Linked DNA regions of Quadrisphaera setariae. The protein of the gene in region 1 interacts with the protein of each later gene in a pairwise test. Links are inferred from orthologs where the notes say so. Each region holds a gene or a part of one and is shown on either strand. Other genes may lie near its edges.

What was found. Proteins that work in one complex are often made in the same cells at the same time.
Region 2: the proteins of FMM08_RS15235 (region 1) and pepD interact in binary tests that used the Escherichia coli proteins (3 or more experiments, as listed by UniProt). The link is inferred for Quadrisphaera setariae from one-to-one orthologs.

What each region holds. Positions count from the first base shown.
Region 1 is NZ_VKAC01000009.1:44,532-49,900, forward strand. Bases 1,367-4,199 are described here. They hold FMM08_RS15235 (aminopeptidase P family protein), read right to left. Parts: upstream 3,660-4,199; coding sequence 2,073-3,659; downstream 1,367-2,072. Other genes in these bases: FMM08_RS15225 (Dps family protein), read left to right, coding at 1,367-1,429; FMM08_RS15230 (YflT domain-containing protein), read left to right, coding at 1,479-1,997; FMM08_RS23735 (lytic murein transglycosylase), read left to right, coding at 3,938-4,199. Also shown: FMM08_RS15220 (L,D-transpeptidase family protein), read left to right, coding at 1-788; more of FMM08_RS15225, read left to right, coding at 863-1,366; more of FMM08_RS23735, read left to right, coding at 4,200-5,369.
Region 2 is NZ_VKAC01000012.1:20,175-25,547, reverse strand. The notes cover bases 1,054-3,890. They hold pepD (beta-Ala-His dipeptidase), read right to left. Parts: upstream 3,296-3,890; coding sequence 1,811-3,295; downstream 1,054-1,810. Other genes in these bases: FMM08_RS18035 (ABC transporter permease), read right to left, coding at 3,355-3,890; FMM08_RS18045 (epoxide hydrolase family protein), read right to left, coding at 1,054-1,808. Outside these bases: transcriptional regulator NrdR, read left to right, coding at 1-65; FMM08_RS18050 (DsbA family protein), read left to right, coding at 62-565; more of FMM08_RS18045, read right to left, coding at 567-1,053; more of FMM08_RS18035, read right to left, coding at 3,891-4,374; FMM08_RS18030 (sugar ABC transporter ATP-binding protein), read right to left, coding at 4,377-5,373. UniProt on the Escherichia coli protein: Dipeptidase with broad substrate specificity. Requires dipeptide substrates with an unblocked N-terminus and the amino group in the alpha or beta position.

The sequences.
Region 1 (5,369 bases):
CGGCCGAGGCGGCGGCCGGAGGGGCAGCCGCACCACCGGCCGTGGTCGAAGCCCCTGCCAGCCCGTCAGCCGACCCGTCAGCGACCCCGGCGGCGGAGCCGGCAGCTGCGCCGCAGCTCGCGGCGCCCTCGTCGTCGTCCGAGCCCGCCGCCCAGCCCGCCGCCCAGCCCGCCGCCGAGGTGGCCGCCCCGCAGGTGCTGCGCCCCGGCGACAGGGGCCCGGCGGTGCTGGCGCTGCAGCAGCGCCTGTCGGACCTCGGCTACTGGCTGGGTGCGCCGGACGGCAGCTACGGAGACCTCACCTCCCAGGCGGTGATGGCCCTCCAGGGCGCCGCTGACCTGCGGCGCGACGGTCTCGTCGGGCCCGCCGTCCTCGCGGCGCTGGACTCCGGCGTCCGGCCGAGCGCCACCACGAGCACCGGGCGCGCCACGGAGGTCGACAGGGAGCGCGGCCTGGTGCTCTTCGTGCTCGACGGGCAGGTGCAGCTCGTGCTGCACACCTCCACCGGCACGTTCCAGCGCTACACCCACGACGGGCGCAGCTACCTGGCGGACACCCCCGCCGGCACCTTCCGCGTCACCCGGGCCGTGGACGGCTGGCGCGAGGGCGACCTCGGCCGCCTCTACCGGCCGCGGTACTTCCACCCCGACGGCATCGCCGTGCACGGCTACGGCAGCGTGCCCGCCCACCCGGCCTCCCACGGCTGCGCCCGGGTGAGCCTGCCCGCGATGGACCTCGTCTGGCAGCGCGACCTCATGCCGGTGGGCAGCACCGTCGTCGTGCGCTGACCCCACGGCCGGGGTCTCCCCGGGCGGACGATCGTCGACGGGCGGAGCCCGGCCCGTCGATCTAGCGTGGCCGCATGGCTTCCAACCACTACGGCGTGCCCGGTCTGGGCGAGGGCGACTCCGCGAAGGTCGCCGAGATCCTCCAGGACCGGCTGTACGCGCTCAACGACCTGCACCTGACCCTCAAGCACGTCCACTGGAACGTCGTCGGCCCGCACTTCATCGCCGTGCACGAGATGCTCGACCCCCAGGTCGACACCGTCCGCGAGTACGCCGACGAGGTGGCCGAGCGCATCGCCACCCTCGGCGGGTCGCCCAAGGGCACGCCCGGCGCGCTGGTCGAGAACCGCAGCTGGAACGAGTACTCCATCGGTCGCGCCGGCGCCATCGAGCACCTCGGCGCGCTCGACCTCGTCTACGCCGGCGTGATCTCCAGCCACCGCGAGGCCATCGAGGCCACCGGCGAGATCGACCCCATCACCGAGGACCTGCTCATCGGCCAGTCCGGCCAGCTGGAGCAGTACCACTGGTTCGTGCGCGCCCACCTGGAGAACGCGGGCGGCGAGCTGTCCACCTCCGGCGCCAGCAGCGAGGTCGAGGCCACCGAGCTCGCCGAGGCCGGCGCCGACGAGTCCGTGTGACAGCCGTGACGCCCCACCGTCCGCTCACCAGCAGCACCAGGGGGCTCTGATGTCCGCAGGCTCGCCCCAGGCCCGCGTCCGCGGGGGGATCACCCTCCCCACCGGGACCGAGATCGCCTCCTACGCCACCTACCTGGAGGCGCAGAAGGCGGTCGACCACCTCTCCGACGAGGGGTTCCCGGTGCAGCTGGTGAGCATCGTCGGCAGCGACCTGCGCAGCGTCGAGCGCGTCACCGGGCGCCTCACCTACGCCCGGGTCGCGCTCGCGGGGGCGGCGTCGGGCCTGTGGTTCGGCCTGTTCCTGGGGCTGCTGCTCATGCTCTTCGTGGGCGGCAGCGACCTGAGCATCTGGCTGGCCGCGGTGCTCATCGGCGCCGGCTCGGGGATGCTCTTCGGCGTCATCAGCTACGCGCTCACCGGTGGCCGACGAGACTTCAGCTCCGTCAACGCGATCCTCGCGTCGCGCTACTCGGTGATCTGCGCCGAGCAGGAGGCGGGCCGCGCCCGGCGCCTGATCGAGGGGCTCGAGGGCGTCCGCCCGCTCCAGCGGGAGCCCGGCGCCTACTGAGCGGTCCCCCAGACAGTACGAGGCCCGTCGTCGTCCCGACCAGGACGGCGACGGGCCTCGTCGTGTCGCGGGCGCTCAGCGCAGGGAGGCCATCCAGCTCTCGACGTCAGCGGGGCGCCGCGGCAGCGCCGCTGACAGGTTGACGCAGCCGTCCTGCGTGACCAGCACGTCGTCCTCGATGCGCACGCCGATGCCGCGCAGCTCGTCCGGGACGAGCAGGTCGTCGGCCTTGAAGTACAGGCCTGGCTCGATGGTGAAGACCATGCCGGGCACCAGCTCGGCGTCGAGGTACATCTCGCGCCGCGCCTGCGCGCAGTCGTGCACGTCCAGGCCCAGGTGGTGGGAGGTGCCGTGCACCATCCACCGGCGGTGCTGCCCGCCGGTCTCGGGGTCGAGGGCCTCCGCGGCGCTCACCGGGAGCAGCCCCCACTCCTCCAGGCGCGCGGCCACCACCTCCATCGCGGCGGCGTGCAGGTCGCGGAACCTCGAGCCCGGCCGGGCGACGGCGAACGCGGCGTCGGCGGCGTCGAGCACCGCCTGGTAGACGCGCCGCTGGGCGGGGGAGAAGCGGCCGTCCACCGGCAGCGTGCGCGTGACGTCAGCGGTGTAGAGCGAGGTCGCCTCCACGCCCGCGTCCACCAGCACCAGCTGGCCGGGGCGGACCGGCCCGTCGTTGCGGATCCAGTGCAGGGTGCAGGCGTGCGGCCCGGCCGCGGCGATGGTCTCGTAGCCGACGCCGTTGCCCTCCCGGCGCGCGACGCCCTCGAAGGCGCTCTCCACCACGCGCTCGCCGCGCTCGTGGCGGACCGCGGCGCGCAACGAGCGGGCCACGTCCGCGAACCCGGCGACGGTGGCGGCCACGGCCTCCTGCAGCTGCTCGACCTCCCAGGCGTCCTTGACGAGGCGCAGCTCGGAGAGGGCCTCGGCCAGCTCGGCGTCGGGGTCGGGCCGCTCGGCGCCGTCGGTGCTGACGTCCAGCGGCGCCGAGGAGCGGGACCGGCTCACCAGCGCGCTGGTGGCGGGGTCGGCGTCGGGGACCACGCGCACCACGCCGTCCGACCCGGGCAGGGGACCGGCGAGGGCCTCGGCCAGCCCGTCGACGTGGCGGCACGCCAGGCCGAGCTCCGCCTCGACGTCCTCCAGGGACGGGCGCACGCCCACCCAGAACTCCCCGTAGCGGGCGTCGGCCCAGAACTCGTCGGTGGTGCGCTCGGCCCGGGGGCGGAAGAACAGCTGCGCCTCGTGCCCCCCGCCCTCGCGGGGCTCCAGCACGAGCACCGCGTCGGGCTCGCGGTCGGCGCCCAGGCCGGTGAGGTGCGCGAAGGCCGAGTGAGGGCGGAAGCGGTAGTCGGTGTCGTTGCTGCGCACCTTCAGCGGCCCGGCGGGCAGCACCAGCCGGTCACCGGGGAAGCGCGCGCTGATGCGCTCGCGGCGCGCTGCGGCCCACGGCGCCGCGGCGAGGCGCTCGGGAGGAGCCGGCCGGGGTGCCCAGCCGCTGGCGATGAAGTCGCGGAAGGCCTGCGAGGTGGGCCGCTGGCTCCGGTTGGAGCCGCGCTCGGCGAGGCGCTGGGCGTCACCGGCGCCCTCGACCTCGACCTCGGTGCCGGGCGCCTCCACGAGGGGGCGGTCGACGGTCTCGGCGGTGCTCGTGGCCTCGCTCATGCCCTGATCCTCCCACCGGCCGTCCGCGGGCGGGCGAGGCCCCAGGGCGTGCGCCGGTTCCACACCGGTGGCGCACGGTGACGACGCGTGACAAGGTCGGTGATCACGCTGCGCCACCTGGGCGTCGCTCTGAGGTCATCGCGATGTCGGTTGTGTCCCGGTTCGTCCGCCGTCATGCTGGAGCCTCCGCTGACGCCCACCGCACCTGGTGGCGCCGCGAGGGGGGTTCCATGCGCAAGGCCGCTCACCGGGAAGGCGGGTCGTCCCGCTCTGCGCGGATGAGGTCCACCGCCGCTCTGTGCGCCGTGGCGGTGGCCACGGGAGCCGGGGTGGCCGCCTCGTCCGAGGTCGTCCGCGACCCCGGCGACGTCGTGCTCGTCGCGCCCGCCGCCGCGACCCCGTCCGGTGCGGCGCAGGCCGCCCCCGCCCCCGTGGTGCCGCTGTCCGACGCGGTCGCCGCCCCCGCCCCCACCGGTGCGTCCGAGCCCCCCGCGGACGGTGGCCGCGAGGTGGGCCCCCTGGTGGTGCAGGGCACGCAGGCGGGCGTCCCCGAGCGCGTGCTGGCGGCCTACCGCGCCGCCCAGGAGCGCACGGCCGTGACCGACCCCAGCTGCCGCATCCCCTGGCAGCTGCTCGCCGGCATCGGCAAGATCGAGTCCGGCCACGCCTCCGGCGGGCGCGTCGACGCCGCCGGCCGCACCCTGACCAGGATCCTCGGCCCGCGCCTGGACGGGGCCGTGCCCGGGACCGCGGTCATCTCCGACGGCGACGGAGGCCGCTTCGACGGCGACGCCCAGTTCGACCGGGCCGTCGGTCCCATGCAGTTCCTCCCCGCCACGTGGCGGGCCTGGGGCGCCGACGCGGACGGGGACGGCGTGGCCGACCCCGACGACGTCGACGACGCCGCCCTCGGTGCCGCTCGCTACCTCTGCGCCAGCGGGGCAGACCTGTCCACCCGCGACGGCCAGGTGGCCGCGCTGTGGCGTTACAACCGCTCCAGCGCCTACGCCGCCACCGTGCTCGCGTGGACGGCGGCCTACACCGAGGGCCTGTCCGTGCTGCCCGCGCTGCCCGACCTCGTACCCGTGCCGCCCGCGCCGTCCAGCGCTCCGCCCCCGCCGGTGGAGGTCGCCGCGACCACCTCGCCCACCCCGTCCGCCGCGCCCAGCCCGGCGGTGCCGGACCCGAGCGCGACCGCTTGCGTGGCGGCGGCGGTGGGGGCCGAGGCCGACCCGAGCGCCGGTCCGAGCGCTGGCGCGACGGCTGCGGCTGACAGCAGCGCGACGGCCCAGCCGACGGCCACCGCGTCCGCCGTGCCGACAGCTGAGCCGACCGCCGCTCCGGCGGAGGCGGTCCCGCCTGCCGCCTGCTGTCCCGCAGCCGAGTCGACCTCCGAGCCGACCTCGGAGCCGACCTCGGAGCCGACTTCCGAACCGACCTCGGAGCCGACATCAGCCCCCGCGGCGACCGCTGGGCCCACAGGGAACCCGACCGCGACCCCCTCGGTCACCGGCGGGCCCACCGCGACCGCCACGGCGATCACGGCGCCGAGCGACCTCCCGACCTGCGGTCCGACCGCTGAGCCGACCGCTGAGCCGACCGCTGAGCCCTCGCAGGAGCCGTCGGAGGCGGTCACCGCCTCGGCGGCAGCTCCGGGCCACGAGCACGACCACCACGACGACGCCCGGACCGGCCAGGCCCCCTCGTCGC
Region 2 (5,373 bases), on another replicon or contig:
TCGCGCTGCTGCGCGCCGAGCACGCGGTGCACGCGGTGTCCGACGAGCAGGCGCCCTCCCGGTGAGCTGGGACCGGCACTCCTACGGGGACCCCGACGCCGCCCACACGGTCGTGGAGCACGGCGACTTCGAGTGCCCGTTCTGCGCGGCGGCCGCGCCGGTGCTGAAGGCGCTGGTCGACTCCTCCGGCGGCGCCGTGCGACTGGTCTTCCGGCACTTCCCGCTGTTCACCAAGCACCCGTTCGCGCTGACCGCGGCGCTGGCCTCGGAGGCGGCGGCCGAGCAGGGGCGGTTCTGGGACCTGCACGAGCTGCTGTTCCGCCACCAGGCGGACCTGTCCGACCCGCAGCTGGCGGCCCTCGCCGAGCGCGCCGGCCTCGACGAGCCCGCCGCGGTGGTGGGGGAGCGCGTCCAGCGCTTCCGGCCCGCGGTGGAGGCCGACTACGCAGACGGCGGAGCGGCCGGTGTCAGGGGCACGCCGACGCTGTTCGTCGACGGCCGCCTGTACACCGGCCGCGTGGAGGAGGGCGCGCTGCGGCGCGAGCTGGGCCTGCCCCGCCGCTGAGCTAGCCCTGCTGGACGAGCGACCCGAAGAAGTCCCGCACGTCCCGCACGTAGGTGTCGGGCACCTCCAGCGGGGCGAAGTGCCCGCCGTCGTCGTGGACGCGGTACTGCTGGAGGTTGAAGTACGCCTCGGTGAAGGTGCGCGGCGGCTTGTAGATCTCCCCGGGGTAGATGCTCACCGCGGTGGGGGCGCCGACCACGGGGAACCTGTCGTGGGAGGGCTTCCACGGGTTGCCGCGGCACTCCCAGTAGTAGCGCGAGGACGTGCCGCCCGTGTTGGTGAGGAAGTACACCGCGGCCGTGGTGACGAGGTCCTCCTTGGGCCAGACCGCCTCGAAGCGCTCGGTGCCCTCGCCGCGCTCGGCCAGGCCCCAGAAGTAGCGCTTCTCGGTGATCCAGGCGAGCTGCCCTGCGGGGGAGTCGGCGAAGAGCGCGGCCAGCGTCTGCGGCTTGGTGAGCTGGATCTCGCCGTAGCCCGACTCGTGCTGGACGAACAGCTTCCCGCGCTCGAACCAGCCCTCCTCGCCCTCGCCGTACTCGCTGGCGGCGGGCAGGCCGAGCAGCGGGTCGTACTGCACCGACGCGGGGGCGTCGGGGTGCTCGGGCAGGTAGTGGCTCATCTGGGCGGGGAAGTGCGTGTAGACGCCGATGAGGTCGTCCTCGTACTTGTGGCCGTGCTGCTGGGCGACGAGCGCGCCCCAGTCACCGCCCGCCGTGGCGTACCGCTCGTACCCGAGGACCTCCTTCATGAGGGTGTTCTCGAGGTCGGCGGTGCGCCACCAGTTCCAGCCGGTGTCCGTCAGCGGCGAGGAGAAGCCGTACCCGGGCAGGGAGATGAGGACGACGTCGAAGCTGAGGGAGTCGTCCAGCCCGTGCGCTGCCGGGTCGGTCAGCGGACCGATGACCTTGCGGACGTCCCAGAAGGTCCAGGGCCAGCCGTGGTGCAGCAGCAGCGGCACCGACGGGTTCTTCCCCCTGCCCTTGACGTGCACGAAGTGCAGCGGCACGCCCATGAGGTCGACCTTGAACTGCGGCAGCTGGTTCATGCGGCGCTCGACGTCGCGCCAGTCGTACTCGTCCAGCCAGTACCGCACCAGCTCGCGGTGGTAGGAGGTGTTGTAGCCGTAGCGCCAGTCGTCGTTGCCGAAGTCCTGGGGGAAGCGGGTGCGCTCGAGGCGCTCGCGCAGGTCGGCGAGGTCGGCGTCGGGGATGTGGACCTGGAAGGGCTGCACGTCGTACCCCACGGTCAGGCCTCCTTCTTGTCGTCGGCGAGCCGGGTCACGACCTCGCGGACCAGCGGCCACACCTTGGCCACCGACGTGTGCTTCACGGCTTCGTTGGGGGAGTGCAGGTCGCGCAGCTCGGTGCCGATGGAGATGACGTCCAGGCCCGGCACGGCGCGGCTGAACATGCCCAGCTCGAGGCTGCACTGGCTGACGTGCACGTCGGGCTCTGAGCCGATGACGTCGGTGTACGCGGCGCGCGCGGTCGCCAGCAGCGGGGAGTCGGGGCGGTAGGGGAACTCCGGCGCGTCCAGCCCGTACTCCTGGACGGTCACGCCGCCGCCGGCGAGCGACGCCAGGTTGCGCACCCGGTCCAGCACCTCGTGCTTGCGGGAGGTCAGCGCCGAGGTGATCGTCGACATCAGCCGCGCACCGTCGTCCGTGGTGCGGATGGTCCCGAGGTTGTTGGAGGTCTCCACCACGCCGGGCACGTCGAGGTTCCAGCTGATGACACCGTTGGGCACCAGCGTCGTCAGGCGCGCCAGGCGCTCGCCGGCGGCCTTCGAGAAGACCTGTCCGGGCACCGCACCGGCGTCGGCGAGCTCGAGCCGCAGCTTCGGCTCGGCGGTCGCGTACTCGCGCTGGAACGTGGCCTGGAGGTCGGAGACGGCCTCGCGGACGGCCTTCTCGTCCTCGGGACGCAGTGCGAGCACCACGTCGGCGTCGGCGGGGATGGCGTTGTTCTGCGCACCGCCGTGGGGGGAGGCGAGGCGGACGTCGGCGACCTCACCGAGCGCCACCAGGGCCCGGGCCAGCAGCAGCACGGCGTTGGCGCGCTCGAGGTGGATGTCGAACTCGCAGTGCCCGCCCATGAGGCCGCGCACCAGCAGGCGGAGAGCGCTCGTGTGCGAGGCGGGGACGGTCTCGAGCTCACCGGGCACGTCCACCGTGAAGGTCACGTCGCCGGAGCAGCCGGCGAGGATCTCGGTGTCGGTGATCCAGTTGAAGTCGATCATCCGAGAGCCGGTGAGGCGGGACGTGTCGAACTTCGAGGAGCCGACCTTGCCCTTCTCCTCCATGGCGGTGAGCACCACCTCCAGCGGCGGGTGCGGCAGCTCGGTGGAGTCGAGCAGGGCGAGGATGTAGGAGACCCCGATGCCGTTGTCGGCGCCGAGGGAGGTGCCGTCGGCGGTGATCTCGTCGCCCACCACCTTGATGGTGATCGGGTCGTTGACGAAGTCGATCTCCACGCCCTCGGCCTTCTCGCAGACCATGTCGAGGTGGCCGTGCAGCACCAGCGGGACGGCGTCCTCGCCGCCGTGCTGGCCGGGCTTGCGCACGAAGACGTTGTGCACCTCGTCGGAGGACGCCTCCAGGCCGCGCTCGCGGGCGAAGCCGACCACCCAGGCGGCGACGCGCTCCTCGTTGGTGGAGCCGCGGGGGATGGTGGTGAGGGTCTCGAAGAAGCGCAGGACCTCCTGCGGCTCCAGCTGGTCGAGCACGGTCATCGTGGCTCTCTTCCCTTCCTGGTGTTCTCAGCGCTGAGGGTGGTCGAGGTGGCGCGTCGTCACTTGACGACGGCGCCCTTGGCGCGGCTGGCGGTGAGGGCGACCGCCGCGATGACGACGGCTCCGTAGACGAGGCTGCGGGCCTGCGGCGTGACGCCGAGGGCGGTGGCGGCGATGGGCACGAGCGCCACCGTGAGGGCGCCGAAGACCACGCCGACGGGGTTGGTGCGGCCGCCGGTGATGGCGACGCCGCCGATGAGGGCGGCGGCGATGCCGGGGAGCAGCAGGTCGCTGCCGAGGCCGAAGGAGCTGGCGGCGCCGGCCTGGCTGATGATGCAGATGCCCGCGGCACCGGCCATGAGGCCGGAGAAGCTGAAGGCGGCCACCTTGAGCCAGCGGGTGCGCAGGCCGGAGAAGACGGCGGCGGTCTCGTTGAGCCCGACGGCGGTGAGGGCCTGGCCCAGCGACGTCCGGCGCAGGACGAGCCAGAACAGCACCGCCACGACCACGGCGAACCAGAACGCCACCGGCAGGCCGGCGAAGGCCTGGATGAACAGCCAGCTCACCACCTCGCCGTTGGACGAGGCGTAGACGGTGGTGTTGTCGGAGACCACCAGCGATGCGGCCTGCAGCACGCCCAGCGTGCCGAGGGTCAGGGCGAAGGAGGGCACCTGCGTGAAGGCCACGAGCAGGCCGTTGACCGCACCGATGAGCGCCATGACCACGAGCGTCAGCACGGGCGCGGCCACGGCCGTGGGGCCCAGCAGCTTGGCCAGCACCATCGCGCCCAGCACCGCCGAGGCCGCGTTCGACAGGTCGATCGAGCCGACGTGCAGCACCGCGGCCTGGCCGAGCGCCACCAGGAGGATGGCGGTGGCCTGCGTGGTGAGGTTGATCGGCCCGACGCCGGACAGGATGGCCGGCTGCAGGGCGGCCGTGATGCCGAAGAGGACGACGAAGACGGCCGCCGGGCCGAGCGTCTGCCACAGGCCGGGCGGCAGGCCCCGCCTGACCTCGGGGGGTGCCTCGGCAGCGGCGGCGGGTGGCTGGGGAGCGGACGTGGACACCTGTGTCGACACGGTCACACCATCTTCTCGAGCAGGTCCAGGGCGGTCGGGGTCTCGACGGAGGTGTCGAAGCGGGCGGTGACCTCGCCGTCACGCATGACGATGATCTCGTCCCCCAGCTCCAGGGCCTCCTCGAGGGTGTCGGGCAGCAGCACCACGGCGGCGCCCCGCGCGCACGCGGCGCGGATCTGGGCGTTGACCGTCTCGCTGGCGCCCGGGTCGAGCCCGCGCAGCGGGTGGTCGAGCACCAGCACCTTGAGGTCTGGCGACGTCAGCCACTTGGCCAGCACCACCTTCTGCTGGTTGCCGCCGGAGAACCGCTCCAGCGCCAGCTCGGGCTGGCGGGGCCGCACGTCGAGGTTCTCGAACCAGGTCTCGGCGATCTTCTTCCGCGCCTTCGGCCTGAGCAGCGGCCCGGAGCGGGACGCGCCGGGGTGGGTGAGCACGAGGTTCTCGGCGGCCGTGAGCCCGCCGACCATGCCCTCGACCCGGCGCTCGGAGGGGATGTAGGCCACCCCGGCGCGCACGGCCGAGGCGACGCCCCACGAGCCGACGTCCTTGCCGGCCACCCGCAGGGTCCCGGTGCTGAAGGGCTCGGCGCCGAACACGGCCCGGACCACCTCCTCGCGCCCGGAGCCGTTGGTGCCGACGACGGCGGTGATGCTCCCGGCGGGCACGGAGAAGCTGACGTCGCGGAAGGCGTGACCGCGGGTCAGCCCCTCCACCTGGAGCACGGGCGCGGCCGCGGTCTCGCGGGCGCGCCGCTCGTGCGGCGCCCGGCGGGACTCGCGGCCCACCATGAGGCGGAACAGCTCGTCCTCGGTGACCTCCGAGGTCCTCCGGTCTCCGACGACCTCGCCGTGGCGCATGACGACCACGCGGTCGCAGATGCGCATGACCTCGTCGAGGCGGTGGGAGACGAAGACGACCGACCCGATGTCGCGCAGCGAGCGGATCTCACGCTCCAGCACGGCGGTCTCGTCGCGCTCCAGCAGGGAGGTCGGCTCGTCG